DNA from 2 places in the Kitasatospora sp. LaBMicrA B282 genome. Region 2 is predicted to be linked to the other one. Evidence: predicted binding sites of a transcription regulator. Region 2 holds the regulator's gene; the other holds the start of a gene.
What was found. The regulator HrcA, encoded in region 2, represses chaperone genes, less so after heat shock. The targets are predictions, from matches to a motif close to TTNGCACTCNGNNNNNCNGAGTGCNAA.
Positions count from the first base shown of each region.

Region 1: a site for HrcA is predicted at 6,237-6,263, ahead of groL (chaperonin GroEL). Genes of this name have one in related genera too.

Region 1 is NZ_JBNQTI010000152.1:8,516-16,088, reverse strand. It holds gene ACQRUO_RS30830 (HelD family protein) at 1-1,001, shown strand, start outside; gene ACQRUO_RS30825 (copper homeostasis protein CutC) at 1,089-1,775, opposite strand; gene ACQRUO_RS30820 (hypothetical protein) at 1,832-2,806, opposite strand; gene ACQRUO_RS30815 (PadR family transcriptional regulator) at 2,803-3,153, opposite strand; gene ACQRUO_RS30810 (HD domain-containing protein) at 3,252-3,911, shown strand; gene ACQRUO_RS30805 (hypothetical protein) at 3,928-4,284, opposite strand; gene groL (chaperonin GroEL) at 4,456-6,078, opposite strand; gene ACQRUO_RS30795 (cold-shock protein) at 6,397-6,600, opposite strand; gene ACQRUO_RS30790 (ubiquitin-like small modifier protein 1) at 7,211-7,489, opposite strand; gene thrC (threonine synthase) at 7,561-7,573, opposite strand, start outside.
Region 2 is NZ_JBNQTI010000011.1:49,190-56,762, reverse strand. It holds gene ACQRUO_RS05780 (16S rRNA (uracil(1498)-N(3))-methyltransferase) at 1-748, opposite strand, end outside; gene dnaJ (molecular chaperone DnaJ) at 855-1,994, opposite strand; gene hrcA (heat-inducible transcriptional repressor HrcA) at 2,085-3,263, opposite strand; gene htpX (zinc metalloprotease HtpX) at 3,626-4,549, shown strand; gene pspAB (PspA-associated protein PspAB) at 4,590-5,174, shown strand; gene ACQRUO_RS05755 (DUF3097 domain-containing protein) at 5,306-6,136, shown strand; gene hemW (radical SAM family heme chaperone HemW) at 6,150-7,379, opposite strand; gene ACQRUO_RS05745 (AMP-dependent synthetase/ligase) at 7,461-7,573, opposite strand, start outside.

The DNA of each region.
Region 1 (7,573 bases), on a different contig from region 2:
ACGCCGTGCTGCTGAAGATGGAGCAGGGCGGCGAGGCGCCCGACGACCGGGTGCAGGACGCGGTGGCCCGCTCCCGCGAGATCAAGGCACTGGTCAAGGCCTGCTGGCCGGTGGTGGATCCGGCCAAGCTGGTGCTCCGGCTGCTCAGCGAGCCGGCGTTCCTGGCGAGTTGCGCCGAGGGGATCCTGACCGCCGAGGAGCAGGCGGCGATCGGCTGGGCCAAGCCGGGCCGCTCGGTGAGGAGCGCCCCCTGGACCGCCGCCGACGCGGTGCTGGTCGACGAGGTGACCGACCTGGTGCACCGCACCCCCTCGCTCGGCCACGTGGTGCTGGACGAGGCGCAGGACCTCTCGCCGATGCAGTACCGCGCGGTGGGCCGCCGCTGCACGACCGGCTCGGCCACCGTGCTGGGCGACCTCGCGCAGGGCACCACCCCTTGGGCGACCGGCAGTTGGTCGGAGGCGCTGCACCACCTGGGCAAGCCGGAGGCGCACGTCGAGGAGCTGACCACCGGCTTCCGGGTGCCGGAGGAGGTGATCCGGTACGCCTCCCGGCTGCTGCCCGCGATCGCCCCCGGCCTGGCCCCGGCCACCTCGATCCGCACCGGCACCGACTCGCTGGCCATCCGCCGCACCGAGCCGGCCGAGCAGGTTGCCGCAGTGGTGGCCGCCTGCCGGGAGGCGCTGGCCCGGGAGGGCTCGACCGGCCTGATCGCCGCCGACGCCCGGCTGCCGCTGTTCGAGGCGGCGCTGGCCGAGGCGGGGCTGGCCTACCTGACGCCCGGCAGCGAGACCACCGCGGACACCCGGCTGATCCTGGTGCCGGCCTCGCTGGCCAAGGGTCTGGAGTACGACTACGTGGTGCTGGACGAGCCCGCGGCCGTGGTGGCCGGCGAGCCGGACCGGCGTACCGGGCTGCGCCGGCTCTACGTGTCGCTGACCCGTGCCGTCTCCGGTCTGGCCGTGGTGCACGCCGAGCCGCTGCCGGCCGAGCTGGCCTGACCCCGGCGAGCGGGCGGCACGGCCCGACCCCGGCGAACGGCGGGCGGCGGACGAGAGGCGGTGCGCCGCCCGCCCGCCGCCGCGGTGCTAACCGCCGATCAGCTCGCGCCAGTCGGCCACCTTGGCCGGGTCCACCGGCGAGTCCCACCCCGCCACCCGCACCGCGCTGCCCACGTGGAAGGCGTCGAAGCCCTCCTTGCGCAGCTCGGGCACGTGCTCGGCGTGCAGCCCACCGCCGATCAGGATCCGCTGCCGGTAGCCCGGCTCCCCCGCCTTGGCCAGCTCGCCGGTCAGCACCTCGCGACCGGCCGCCACCCCGGCGGCGGAGCCGGAGGTGAGGAAGGTGTCCAGGCCCGGCAGGTCGGCCACGGCGGCGCGCAGCGCGGCCCGGTCGGCGCTGTGGTCGAGCGCCCGGTGGAAAGTCCAGCGGCAGCCCGCCACCGCTTCGGCGACGGCCCGCACGGCAGGCAGGTCGACCTGCCCGGCCGGGTCCAGGAAGCCGAGCACGAACTCCTCGGCCCCCTCGGCCCGCAGCTCCGCCGCCGCCGACCGCAGCCGGTCCAGGTCGCCGGCGGCGAAGCCGCCCTGGCGTCGCAGCATCACCCGCAGCGGCAGGTCCACGGCGGCCCGGATCGCGGCGAACTCGGCGACGTCGGGGGTGAGTCCGTCGGCAGCCATGTCGGTGACCAGTTCGAGGCGGTCGGCGCCGCCGGCCTGCGCGGCCCGGGCGTCCACGGCGGTCAGCGCGATGACTTCGAAGATTGGTCTAGACATATCGCTACCCTGCCACACGCCGCGGCCCCGCCGCGAGCCCCCCTGCCGGAAATGGCTCAGACCGGTCCGACGCTGCCCAGCGGGGTGCGGTCCCGGCCACCCCGACCCCCGGCCAGCGCCCGCCAACGCCGCACGGTCAGCGTGCCGACCAGCGCCACGGCGCTGAGCACCATCGCAATCGACCCGACCAGGTGGAACGAATCGAGCGGCGCCGACAGCAGCGGCACCATCATGGGCAGCCAGGCCAGCGCCACGCCGGCCGGCGGCACTTGCACCCGCCGCAGCGCACCCGCGGCCAGCACCGTCAGGAAGAGTCCGGCGTACACGGTGCAGCCGGGCAGTTGGAGGCTGGCCGATCGCAGCGTGAGGGTGCAGGGCGCGTAGCCGGCAACCGCGGTGACCAGCAGCAGGGCCAGCACGGGCGCCGGGCGGCGGCGGCGCACCCCGCGGTCGAGCAGGTCGACCGGTGCCGCCAGCACCATCAGGGCCCAGAGCAGCGGTCCGCACTGCAGCACCAGGATGATCACGGCGAAAGCCAGCATGAGCTGCCAGTGACCACCGTGCCGGAACGGGTACTGCTCCCCGACCATGATGACCAGGTTCATAGCCCAGCCCACCACCGTGAGCAGCGCGCCGGCCCGGGCAACCGCCCACCAGCCCAGCAGCACCGCGCCCAGCGTCAGCACGGCGAGCCCGCCCAGCGCCAACTGCAGCCGCTGGTCGCCCGCGAAGAAATACCAGTCGTGCCAGCGCAGCCGCTCTCCGAACTGCGCCACTCCGGTCCCGGCCGCCGCCGCCACCAGCAGCGGCGCCGACTCCCCGAGCAGCCGCCCGGCCGGCCGGGTGGCGGTCAGCCCGAGCCGCAACCGCAGCCCGTAGCCGGTCAGTTCGGCCAGCTCCCGGGCCACCGCCACCCGTCCGGCCTGCGCCGTGACGTCCGCGAAGACCTCGCCGATCTCCGCGGCGCGCTCGGCCCGGTAGCGCTTCGGGTAGGCCCGCAGTGCCACCCGCAGCAGTCGATCCCCCGTCATGCCAGGACTCCCCCGTTCAGTGTCCGAAAAGCAGTGGCCGGCCGGAGTGCGGTCAGCCGGCGCTCGGCCTCGGCGGCCACCGCGCGCAGCCGGGCGGCCTCCTCGGCCAGCACCGTGCGCCCGGGGTCGGTCAGCGCGTAGGTGCGCCGGGCCCGACCGTCCACCACCTCGTCGCGCTCGACCCGGATCAGCCCCTGGTCGAGGAGGCGGTCCAAGGCGGCGTAGAGCGTGCCGGTGCGCATCCGCACCCGGCCCTCGGAGATCTCGGCGATCTCCTGGATCAGCGCGTAGCCGTGCCGAGGGGCATCGGCCAGCGCGGTGAGCAGGAGCAGCGTCGGCTCCTGCATGGCCCGTCCTGTCATGGGTCTACATATATAGATCATCGGCATGTGTTGTCCAGGGCAGCCGACGGCCCCTGACGGACCCATGACCCCACCGGAGCAGAATGACCGTCATGCCGACCGAACCGCACCCCGCCACCGAGGACCTGCGCTCCCGCTGGACCGCGCTGTTGACCCGCTGCGGCAGCACCGCCGACCCCGAGCCCTACGGCCGGGCACTGCTCGCGCGCTGGGCCGAGCCGCAGCGCCGGTACCACACCACCGACCACCTGCTGGCGGTGCTGGACGAGGTGGACGCGCTCGCCTGGCACGCCGAGCACCCGGACGCGGTGCGGCTGGCCGCCTGGTTCCACGACGCCGTCTACCGGCCGGACCGTTCCGAGAACGAGGAGCGCAGCGCGGAGCTGGCCGCCCGGGCGCTCGGCCAGGCCGGGCTGCCGGCGGCGCTGACCGCGGAGGTGGTGCGGCTGGTGCGGCTGACCGTCGGCCACCACCCGCAGCCGGGCGACCGGAACGGCGAGGTGCTCTGCGACGCCGACCTGGCGGTGCTCGGCCGCTCCCCCGCGGCGTACGCGGCCTACGCGGCGGCGGTGCGCGCCGAGTACGCCTTCGTGCCCGAGCCGGTCTTCCGCCGGGAGCGGGCCCGGATCCTGGCCGAGCTGCTCGCGCTGCCCGCGCTCTTCCGCACCCCGCGGGCGCACGAGCGGTACGACGGCCCGGCCCGTGCCAACCTGGCCGCGGAGCTGGCCGAGCTGACGGCCTGACCCCCGCGCGCAGCGGTCAGAGCGACCCGACGGCCGCCACCACCACGCCCTCCTTCCCGCACACCCAGTGCGGGTCGGGCCCCAACTCGGGCTCCACGCTCAGCGCGTGCGGGTCCCCGTCGGCGGCGCAGGACGAGCAGAGCGGCCACCGGCCCCAGCCCTCCAGCAGCGCGTCCTGCACGTCCTGGGCGACCAGGCCGAGCACGAACTCCACCCCGTCCGGCCACTGGGTGAGCCACCACCGGCGGTGCGTCACCGCGTCCTCCACCAGGGAGACCACGGCGGCGTCCGCCACGTCCCGGGCGGACAGGTCGGCGAGGATCAGGGCCCGGGCCCGGTGCAGGGCGGCTTCGATGTCAGGGTGGTCGGCCATGCGCCCATTGTCCCGCAGCCGGCCCGGCCGCAGACGCCGTGCCCCGCGGACGCCGTGCCCTGCAGCCGCCTTGCCCTGCGGACGCCGCATCCCGCGGACGCCGCGAGGGCGGCCTCCCCGTCGGGGAGACCGCCCTCGCGATCCGATCGAACGACCGATCCTGAAGCAGGATCAGAAGTCCATGTCACCGCCCGGCATGCCGCCGCCGGCGGCCGCGGCGGCCTTCTCCGGCTTGTCGGCGATGACGGCCTCGGTGGTGAGGAAGAGCGCCGCGATGGAGGCGGCGTTCTGCAGCGCGGAACGGGTGACCTTGGCCGGGTCGATGATGCCCGAGGCGATCAGGTCCACGTACTCGTTGGTCGCGGCGTTCAGGCCGTGGCCGGCGGGCAGGTTGCGGACCTTCTCCACCACGACGCCGCCCTCGAGGCCGGCGTTGGTGGCGATCTGCTTGATCGGGGCCTCGAGCGCGACCTTGACGATGTTGGCGCCGGTGGCCTCGTCGCCCTCGAGCTCCAGCTTGTCGAACGCGACACCGGCCTGCAGCAGGGCCACGCCACCGCCGGCGACGATGCCCTCCTCGACGGCCGCCTTGGCGTTGCGCACGGCGTCCTCGATGCGGTGCTTGCGCTCCTTCAGCTCGACCTCGGTGGCCGCGCCGGCCTTGATGACGGCCACGCCGCCGGCCAGCTTGGCGAGGCGCTCCTGGAGCTTCTCGCGGTCGTAGTCCGAGTCGCTGTTCTCGATCTCGGCGCGGATCTGGTTGACCCGACCGGCGACCTGCTCGCTGTCGCCGCCACCGTCGACGATGGTGGTCTCGTCCTTGGTGATGACCACCTTGCGGGCGGTGCCCAGCAGGTCGAGACCGGCGTTCTCGAGCTTGAGGCCGACCTCCTCGGAGATCACGGTGCCACCGGTGAGGATGGCGATGTCGCCGAGCATGGCCTTGCGGCGGTCACCGAAGCCCGGGGCCTTGACGGCGACGGACTTGAAGGTGCCACGGATCTTGTTCACGACCAGGGTCGACAGGGCCTCGCCCTCGACGTCCTCGGCGATGATGACGAGCGGCTTGCCGCTCTGCATGACCTTCTCCAGCAGCGGGAGCAGGTCCTTGACCGAGCCGATCTTGGAGTTGGCGATCAGGATGTACGGGTCCTCGAAGGACGCCTCCATCCGCTCCAGGTCGGTGGCGAAGTAGGCGGAGATGTAGCCCTTGTCGAAGCGCATGCCCTCGGTGAGCTCGAGCTCCAGGCCGAAGGTGTTGCTCTCCTCGACGGTGATGACGCCTTCCTTGCCGACCTTGTCCATGGCCTCGGCGATCAGCTCGCCGATCTGGGTGTCGGCGGCGGAGATGGAGGCGGTGGAGGCGATCTGCTCCTTGGTCTCCACGTCCTTGGCCTGGGCCAGCAGCTGGTCCGAGACGGCGGCGACGGCCTTCTCGATGCCGCGCTTCAGGGCCATCGGGTTGGCGCCGGCGGCGACGTTGCGCAGACCCTCGCGAACCAGGGCCTGGGCGAGCACGGTGGCGGTGGTGGTGCCGTCACCCGCGACGTCGTCCGTCTTCTTGGCGACCTCCTTGACGAGCTCGGCGCCGATCTTCTCGTACGGGTCCTCGAGCTCGATCTCCTTGGCGATGGAGACACCGTCGTTGGTGATGGTGGGGGCGCCCCACTTCTTCTCCAGCACGACGTTGCGGCCCTTGGGACCCAGCGTCACCTTCACGGCGTCGGCAAGCTGGTTCATACCACGCTCAAGGCCGCGGCGAGCTTCCTCGTCAAACGCGATGATCTTGGCCATCGGAAGTGGTCCTCCAGGACACGGTCGACTGCTCTTGGACCAGAGGTGCCCGCGACGGACGGCCCTGGTGTGCGGGGGTCCTGTCCCCTACCGCTCCCGGGGGCCTCACCGACCCGGTCCGTTTGTCACTCTCACGCTGTGAGTGCTAACGCCAATGATTAGCACTCCGGCATGGCGAGTGCAAGCTCCTCGGGGCAGCGGCCACCCGGCGGTGAACGCGCGGCAGGCCCGCACCCGCTCCCCGAGGTCGGGGTGCGGGCACGGGCCTGCCGTAGAACCATCAGCCGGTGAGAGCCGAGGCTCCGAGGTTCGGAAAGGTCAGCTCGCAGCGCGGACCATGTCCGCCTGCGGGCCCTTCTGCCCCTGGGAGATCTCGAACTCGACCCGCTGGCCCTCCTCGAGGGTGCGGTAGCCGTCCATCTGGATCGCGCTGTAGTGGACGAACACGTCCGCACCACCGTCGACCGCGATGAAGCCGTAGCCCTTCTCCGCGTTGAACCACTTGACGGTGCCCTGAGCCATTCCGAACTCCCCTAGTGCTGTGCTGGCCCTTCACGCACCCGCAGGTCACGGGCACGGGTCTGGCGGACCGGCCCGAGGAAACCCCCCTGGGCGCGCTCCTTGCATGCCGCAGCGTCCCACCCCCGGGCGCCAGTTGGCGCCGACGGAGCAGGCGAATGCAACGACCGCGGCTGAATGTATCCGCATCGGCGCCCTGAGCAACAGGCCCACTGGACGGCAATTCGATCGACCCGTGAAGGGATAGCGAGGGAGGAATGCGACACAACTCGCCAATTCGCCCGGGACATAGCGGACGAAACTAACAAATAGTCCAAATAATTCTGACGCGTCGCCGACATGATTCAGGTGATACATCGGCACATCGCGTCTCACCGGCCGGACCGGGCAGGCCGGTGCACACCCGGCGCCGCACCTGCAAGCGAAGCGGGACGGGGACAGCCTATGCCCTGCCGGGGACGCCCGCGGACACGCCCGTGGGCGCCGCACCGCCCGACCGGTCTCCGGTCGGTGCGGCACGACGCCCACGGGGCGGTACCGGGGCGCGGCCGAGGCCCGCCCGAGCCGGGCGGCAGCGGCCCACGAGCGGGCGCGCGGCCGCACTGACGGACGGTCAGCAGCCGCCGGCCACCGCGGGGATGATCGAGATGCCGGCGCCGTCCTTGATCTCGGTGGCCAGGCCCTCGGCGAACCGCACGTCGTCGTCGTTGACGTAGACGTTGACGAAGCGGCGCAGCTTGCCGGTCTCGTCCAGGATCCGCTGGGCGATCCCGGGGTGGTTGCGGTCCAGGTCCGCGATGACCTCCTGCAGGGTGGCGCCCTCGGCGGTCACCTCGGCGGAGCCGTCGGTGTAGGTGCGGAGGATGGTCGGGATACGGACGCTCGCGCTCATGGGGTGTCTCCTTGCTGTACCGAGCTGAGGGGATGGGGGCGGACAGGACCCCCCGGGTGGAACGGGGTGGGTCAGGAGGCCAGG
Region 2 (7,573 bases):
AGGACCAGCGGCCGGTGCGCCCGAGCAGCAGGGCCCCAGCCGCCACCCCCGCGGTCGAGGTGCGCAGCACCGAGCTGCCCAGCCGGTGGGGCCGGGCGCCCGCCTCGGCGAAGGCGGCCAGCTCCTCGGGGCTCACCCCGCCCTCCGGACCGACCACCAGCACCAGCTCGCCGGTCGCCGGCAGCTCGGCCGTGGCCAGCGGCTCGGCGCCCTCCTCGTGCAGCACCGCGGCGAAGGCCGCCGCGCCCAGCAGCGGCAGCAGCTGACGGGTCGTCATCGGCTCGTGCACCTCGGGGAAGCGCAGCCGGCGCGACTGCTTGCCGGCCTCCCGGGCGGTGGCCCGCCACTTGGCCAGCGCCTTGGCGCCGCGGTCGCCCTTCCACTGGGTGATGCAGCGCGCCGCCGCCCAGGGGATCACCGCGTCGACGCCGACCTCGGTCATGGTCTCCACCGCGAGCTCGCCGCGGTCGCCCTTGGGCAGCGCCTGGACCACGGTGAGCCGCGGGCTCGGCGCGGGCTCGGCGGCCAGCCGGTCCAGCGTGACGTCGAGCGCGTCCTTGCCGTGCACGGCGCTGACCGTGCCGTGACCGCCCAGGCCCAGGCCGTCGGTCAGGGTGACCGGCTCGCCGACCGTCAGCCGCTTGACCGCGGCCGCGTGCCGGCCCTCCGGCCCGTCCAGCCGGACCAGGGCGCCGGGCGCGCGGCCGGCCAGCTCGGCGGTGCTGACGACGAAGACGGGTGCGGTCATGGCGGGGCTTCCTGGGGCAGGGGTGGACCGGCCGGGGCCGGCGGGGCCGGTCGGCCGGAGAGACGGGGCGGGCCCGGCGGGCCCGCCCCGATGGAGCCGGTGTGGCTCAGCGGCCGTTGAAGGCGTCCTTCAGCCGGGAGAACAGCCCCTGCTGGCCCGGCGCGAACTGGCCCGAGGGCCGCTCCTCGCCGCGCAGCACCGCCAGCCGGCGCAGCAGCTCCTCCTGCTCGGGGTCGAGCTTGGTGGGCGTCTGCACCTCGACATGCACTATCAGGTCACCGCGGCCGCCCCCGCGCAGGTGGGTGACGCCCCGCCCGTGCAGCGGGATCGACTGGCCGGACTGGGTGCCGGGGCGGATGTCCACCTCCTCCAGACCGTCCAGGGTCTGCAGCGGCACCTGGGTGCCGAGCGAGGCCGCGGTCATCGGGATGGTCACCGTGCAGTGCAGGTCGTCGCCGCGGCGCTGGAAGACCGGGTGGCTGGTCTCGGCGATCTCCACGTAGAGGTCGCCGGCCGGGCCGCCACCGGGGCCGACCTCGCCCTCGCCGGCCAGCTGGATCCGGGTGCCGTTGTCGACGCCGGCCGGGATCTTCACGGTCAGCGTGCGGCGGGCCCGGACCCGGCCGTCGCCTGCGCACTCGGGGCACGGGGTGGGGACCACGGTACCGAAGCCCTGGCACTGCGGGCACGGGCGCGAGGTCATGACCTGGCCCAGGAAGGAGCGGGTCACCTGGGAGACCTCGCCCTTGCCGCGGCACATGTCACAGGTCTGCGCGGTGGTGCCGGGGGCCGCGCCCTCGCCGCTGCAGGTGGTGCAGGTGACGGCGGTGTCGACCTGGAGTTCCTTGGTGGTGCCGAAGGTGGCCTCCTCCAGGGTGATCTCCAGCCGGATCATCGCGTCCTGGCCGCGCCGGGTGCGCGAGCGCGGGCCGCGCTGGCCGGAGGCCGCGCCGAAGAAGGCGTCCATGATGTCGGAGAAGCCGAAGCCCGCCGCCCCGGCGCCGAAGCCGCCCGCGCCGCCGCCGTTCGGCGACAGCGGGTCCCCGCCCAGGTCGTAGACCTGCCGCTTCTGCGGGTCGGAGAGCACCTCGTAAGCGGCGTTGATCTCCTTGAACCGCTCCTGCGTCTTCGGGTCCGGGTTGACGTCCGGGTGCAGTTCACGGGCGAGGCGCCGGAACGCCTTCTTGATCTCGTCCTGCCCCGCGTCCCGTCGGACGCCGAGTACCGCGTAGTAGTCCGTGGCCACCAAATGCTCCGCTTGTTCTGCCTCTGAGAGAAAAGTCCTGTGCGCTGCGTGCTGCGATCGGTCCGCCCACCAAATCTAGTAGGCGTCGCCCTATGACTCGGCCAGGATCTGCCCCACGTACCGGGCGACTGCGCGGACCGCCCCCATGGTGCCCGGGTAGTCCATCCGGGTCGGCCCGATCACCGCGAGCTTGGCCACGCTCTCCTCACCCGAACCGTAGCCGACCGAGACCACCGACGTGGAGCTCAGCCCCTCGTACTCGTTCTCCCGGCCGATCCGCACGGTCATCCCGCTGTCCCCGGTCTCGCCGAGCAGCCGGAGCAGCACCACCTGCTCCTCCAGCGCCTCGAGCACCGGCTGGATGGTGAGCGGGAAGTCGTGGCCGAACCGGGTCAGGTTGGCCTGGCCGGCCAGCATGATCCGCTCCTCGTTCTGCTCCACCAGCGACTCGAACAGGGTGGAGAGCACGGTGGAGACCAGCGGCCGCTCCTCCGGCTCGAAAGCCGCCGGCAGGTCGTCGACCAGGGCCGGCACGTCGGGGAAGCGCTGGCCGCCGGCCCGGGCGTTCAGCCGGGCCCGCAGGTCGGCCAGGGTGGACTCGCGGACCGCGACCGGGCAGTCGACGATCCGCTGCTCGACCCGGCCGGTGTCGGTGATCAGCACCAGCATCACCTTGGCCGGGGCGAGCGCGACCAGCTCGACGTGGCGCACCGTCGAGCGGGAGAGCGAGGGGTACTGGACCACGGCGACCTGGCGGGTCAGCTGGGCCAGCAGCCGCACGGTGCGGGCGACCACGTCGTCCAGGTCGACCGCGCCGTCCAGGAAGTGCCGGATTGCGCGGCGCTCCGGGGCACTCATCGGCTTGACCTCGGCCAGCCGGTCGACGAAGAGCCGGTAGCCCTTGTCGGTCGGGATCCGGCCGGCGCTGGTGTGCGGCTGCTGGATGTAGCCGTCCTCCTCCAGCGTGGCCATGTCGTTGCGCACGGTGGCCGGCGAGACGCCGAGGTTGTGCCGCTCGACCAGCGCCTTGGAGCCGACCGGCTCCTCGGTGCCGACGTAGTCCTGCACGATGGCGCGCAGCACCGCCAGCTTGCGCTCGTCGAGCTGCCGGGGCTCCAGCTCGGCCCGCGCGGCCCGGGAGCCGTGCGCGGACCGGACGGACGCGGCCGTCGCGCGAGTCGGGCGCGAGCCCGCCTGGGATCTGGCGGCCGGTTGGCCGGCCGGGTCGCGGCCGCTCGAAGGCGACGTTGAATCGGGTTCGTCGAACATGGCACGCACCTCCCTCGTCGCGCGTTGTGCTGGTACCGGGCCTGCTCTGCGGGGCTCCGGCGGTGCGATCTTCCGATCCCCGCCGGATCGGCTTGGCACTCTGCACAGACGAGTGCCAAAACCGTACCTGCCAGTGTAAGGCCCGGGTCCGACGGCAGGAACGCCCTGGCCGTGGATGCCGCGCGGATCACTCCGCCCGGCGTCCCGGTCCGACCGGCCCCGACGCGCGACGCGGCGGGGCCGACCGGGGTGGTGCCCGCCGCCGGACGAAGTGGCAGCATCGATATCAACCGAGCCGGGGCGGGTAGAAGCCGCTGCGGTATGAAGACCTTGAACAGACGTTGAAGGACAGAGGAGCAGCCATGTCGGCGTCCGGCCACCACACCCGCTTCGCTCCCGACCGTGGACTGTCCGCACGGATGGTCACCACGATGTTTCTGATCGGGCTGCTGTACGTCGGTTTCACGGGTGTCCTGATCGTCCTGCTGCGGGGCGCCTGGCCGCTGATCGTGCTGCTGTCGGGCGGGCTCTTCGTCGCGCAGTTCTGGTTCAGCGACAAGATCACCGAGCGCGCGATGGGCGCCCACCAGGTCACCCCCGAGCAGTACCCGCAGCTGCACGGCACCATTGACCGGCTCTGCGCGTTGGCCGACATGCCCAAGCCGCGGGTCGCGGTCGCCGACAACGACATGCCCAACGCCTTCGCCACCGGCCGCAACCCGGAGAACGCGGTGGTCTGCGTGACCACCGGCCTGCTGCGCCGGCTGGAGCCGGAGGAGCTGGAGGGCGTGCTGGCGCACGAGCTGTCGCACGTCGCGCACCGGGACGTCGCGGTGATGACGATCGCCGGCTTCCTCGGCGTGCTGGCCGGCGCGATCACCCGGATCGCGCTGTACAGCGGCATGATGGGCGGCAACAACCGGAACAACAACAACGACAACGCCGCGATCGCGATGATCGTCGTCTCGCTGGTCAGCGTGGTGGTCTACGCGATCAGCTTCCTGCTCACCCGGCTGCTCTCCCGCTACCGCGAGCTGGCCGCCGACCGCGCCGCCGCCCAGCTCACCGGCCGGCCCAGCGCGCTGGCCTCGGCACTGACCAAGGTGACCGGGCAGATCGGCGCGATCCCGACCAAGGACCTGCGCCAGGCGCAGCCGTACAACGCCTTCTTCTTCGCCCCCGCGCTGAGCGCGCGCGAGGCGGCGAGCCAGCTGATGTCCACCCACCCCTCGCTGGAGCAGCGCCTGGAGCAGCTCGGCAAGATCTCCGCCGAACTGGGCCGCTGAGCCCGCACCACCCGCCGACCCACCCCGAGAGGACCGACCCGTGGGATTCCTGGACTCGCTGCTGGGCCGCAGCAAGCCGGTCAAGCCCGACCTCGACCAGCTCTTCGGCCTGCCCTCGGCCGCCCTCACCCTGGAAGCCGCCGCCGGCTTCACCCCGACCGGGCTCGGCTCGGTCTGCTTCGCCGCGGTCGAGGGCGGCGCGTTCGGCGAGGTCGAGCGCCAGGTCCGGGCCCTGCTGGACGCCGACACCGCCGGTGGCGGCACCCCGGTCGAGGCCAGCCGGGACGAGTACGGCTACTCCTGGCTGCTCGCCCGGCACGCCCCCGAGGAGCTGCCCGAGCTGGTCAACGACCTGCACGCGGTCAACAGCGAGCTGGAGGCCAACGGGTTCGGCCCGCAGCTGCTCTGCTCACTCGTCGGCTTCCGCAACGAGTCCGGGCAGTCGCTGGCGCTGGTCTACCTCTACAAGCGCGGCTCCTTCTACCCGTTCGCCCCGATGCCGGGCGGCGGCGAGCGGCGCAACAGCCCGCTGGAGCTGCAGGTGAAGGCGATGCTGGGCAACGACCTGCGGCTGGAGAACGACCTGAGCCGCTGGTTCCCGGTCTGGGGCGCGCCGGGCCTGTAGGCGGCCGCCGGTAGGCCGCCCTGTGCGGCGGCCGCGGTGCGCTGCGGTGCGGTGTAGTGCGCGATGCGGTGCGCGTGGGCCGGCGGCCCGTCGATCCTGACGGGCCGTCGGCTTTTCCTATAGTTCCTCGCATGCGCAGCACTCAGTACGGCCCCGACCTGACCCCGCCGTGGAAGCGGCAGACGCCCGCCCCCGAGGTGCCCGCCGAGCGGGACCTGGTGGTGGAGGAGGTGACCACCGGCTTCTGCGGTGCGGTGGTGCGCTGCGAGAAGACCGCCGAGGGGCCGACCGTGACCCTGGAGGACCGGTTCGGCAAGCACCGGGTCTTCCCGCTGGTGCCGCGCGGCTTCCTGGTGGACGGCAAGGTGGTCACCCTGGTCCGCCCGGTGGCACCCGCCGCGCGCAGCGGCCCGGCCAGGACGGCCTCCGGCTCGATCGCGGTGCCCGGCGTGCGGGCCCGGGTGGCCCGGGAGTCGCGGATCTATGTCGAGGGGCGGCACGACGCCGAGCTGGTCGAACGGGTCTGGGGCGAGGACCTGCGGATCGAGGGCGTGGTGGTGGAGTACCTGGCGGGCATCGACGACCTGCCGGCGATCGTGGCCGACTTCGCCCCGGGTAGCGGGCGCCGGCTGGGGGTCCTGGTCGACCACCTGCTGCCCGGCACCAAGGAGCACCGGATCGCCGCCCGGGTCACCGGGGAGGGGGTGCTGGTGGTGGGGCACCCGTTCATCGACGTCTGGCAGGCCGTCAAGCCGGCCAGCGTGGGCATCGCCGGCTGGCCGGACGTGCCCTACGAGGAGTCCTGGAAGGAGGGCATCTGCCGCCGCCTGGGCTGGCCGGTGGACACCCCGGCCGCCTGGCAGCGGATCCTCGCCTCGGTGAGCTCCTACCGGGACCTGGAGCCGGCCCTGCTGGGGAAGGTGGAGGAACTGATCGATTTCGTCAGCCAGCCCGGCGACTAGAGCCCCGGCGTTCTCAGTCCACCAGGTCCCGCACCACCGCGTCGGCCAGCAGTCGGCCGCGCAGGGTCAGCGCGGCCCGGCCGGCCGCGAACGGCTCGGCGGCCAGCAGGCCGTCGGCCAGCGCCCGTTCGGCGGCCCGCCGGCCGGCCGCGGTGAGCAGCTCCAGCGGGCAGCCGTCGACCAGCCGCAGCTCCAGCAGGATCCGCTCCACCCGGCGGTCCTCGGCCGGCAGCACCTCACGCCCCTGGGCGGGCGTGCGGCCCTCGGCGAGTGCCCGCGCGTAGGCCGCGGGGTGCTTGGCATTCCACCAGCGCACGCCCCCGACGTGGCTGTGCGCGCCGGGGCCGGCGCCCCACCAGTCGGCGCCCGTCCAGTACAGCTCGTTGTGCCGGCAGCGCCCGGCCTCGTCGGTGGCCCAGTTGGAGACCTCGTACCAGGAGTAGCCGGCCGCGGCGAGCGCCTCCTCGGCGATCAGGTAGCGGTCGGCGTGCACGTCGTCGTCCACCATCGGCAGCTCGCCGCGCTTGATCCGGCCGGCCAGCCGGGTGCCCTCCTCGACGATCAGCGAGTACGCCGAGACGTGGTCGGGGCCGGCGCCGATCGCGGCGGCCAGCGAGGCGCGCCAGTCCTCGTCGGACTCGCCGGGGGTGCCGTAGATCAGGTCCAGGTTGACGTGCTCGAAGCCGGCCGCGCGGGCCTCGGCGACGCAGGCCTCGGGGCGGCCGGGGGTGTGGTGGCGGTCCAGCACCTTCAGCACGTGCGGGCGGGCGCTCTGCATCCCGAAGGAGATCCGGTTGAAGCCGCCCTCGCGCAGCTCGGCCAGGTAGGCCGGGTCCACCGACTCGGGGTTGGCCTCGGTGGTCACCTCGGCGTCGGGGGCCAGGCCGAACTCCTCGCGGATCGCGGCCAGCATCGCCACCAGGTCGCGGGCCGGCAGCAGGGTGGGGGTGCCACCGCCCAGGAAGACGGTCCGCACCGGCAGCTCGGCCGCGCCGAGCACCCGGCGGGCCAGCCGGACCTCGGCGATCAGGTTGGCCGCGTAGGTCTCCTGCGAGGCCACCGCACCGGCGCTGTGCAGCTCGGTGGCGGTGTAGGTGTTGAAGTCGCAGTAGCCGCAGCGGGTGGCGCAGTACGGCACGTGCAGGTAGAAACCGAACGGCCGGTCGCCGAGGCCCGTCAGGGCGTGGTCGGGCAGCGAACCGTCGGACGGCACGGGTTCGCCGTCGGGGAGTGCGGAGGGCATGCGTCCATTGTCCGGTACGGCCGGCGTTGCCCCGACGGGTGTGCCGAGGGGGCTGCGCCGGCCGGACCGGACGGGGGTGGCTCAGGCCTCGTTGGCGCCCGCGTACATCTCCTGGACCTCGGCCGCGTAGGTCTTCTCGACCACCGGCCGCTTGATCTTCAGGCTCGGGGTCAGCTCGCCGTGCTCGACGTCCA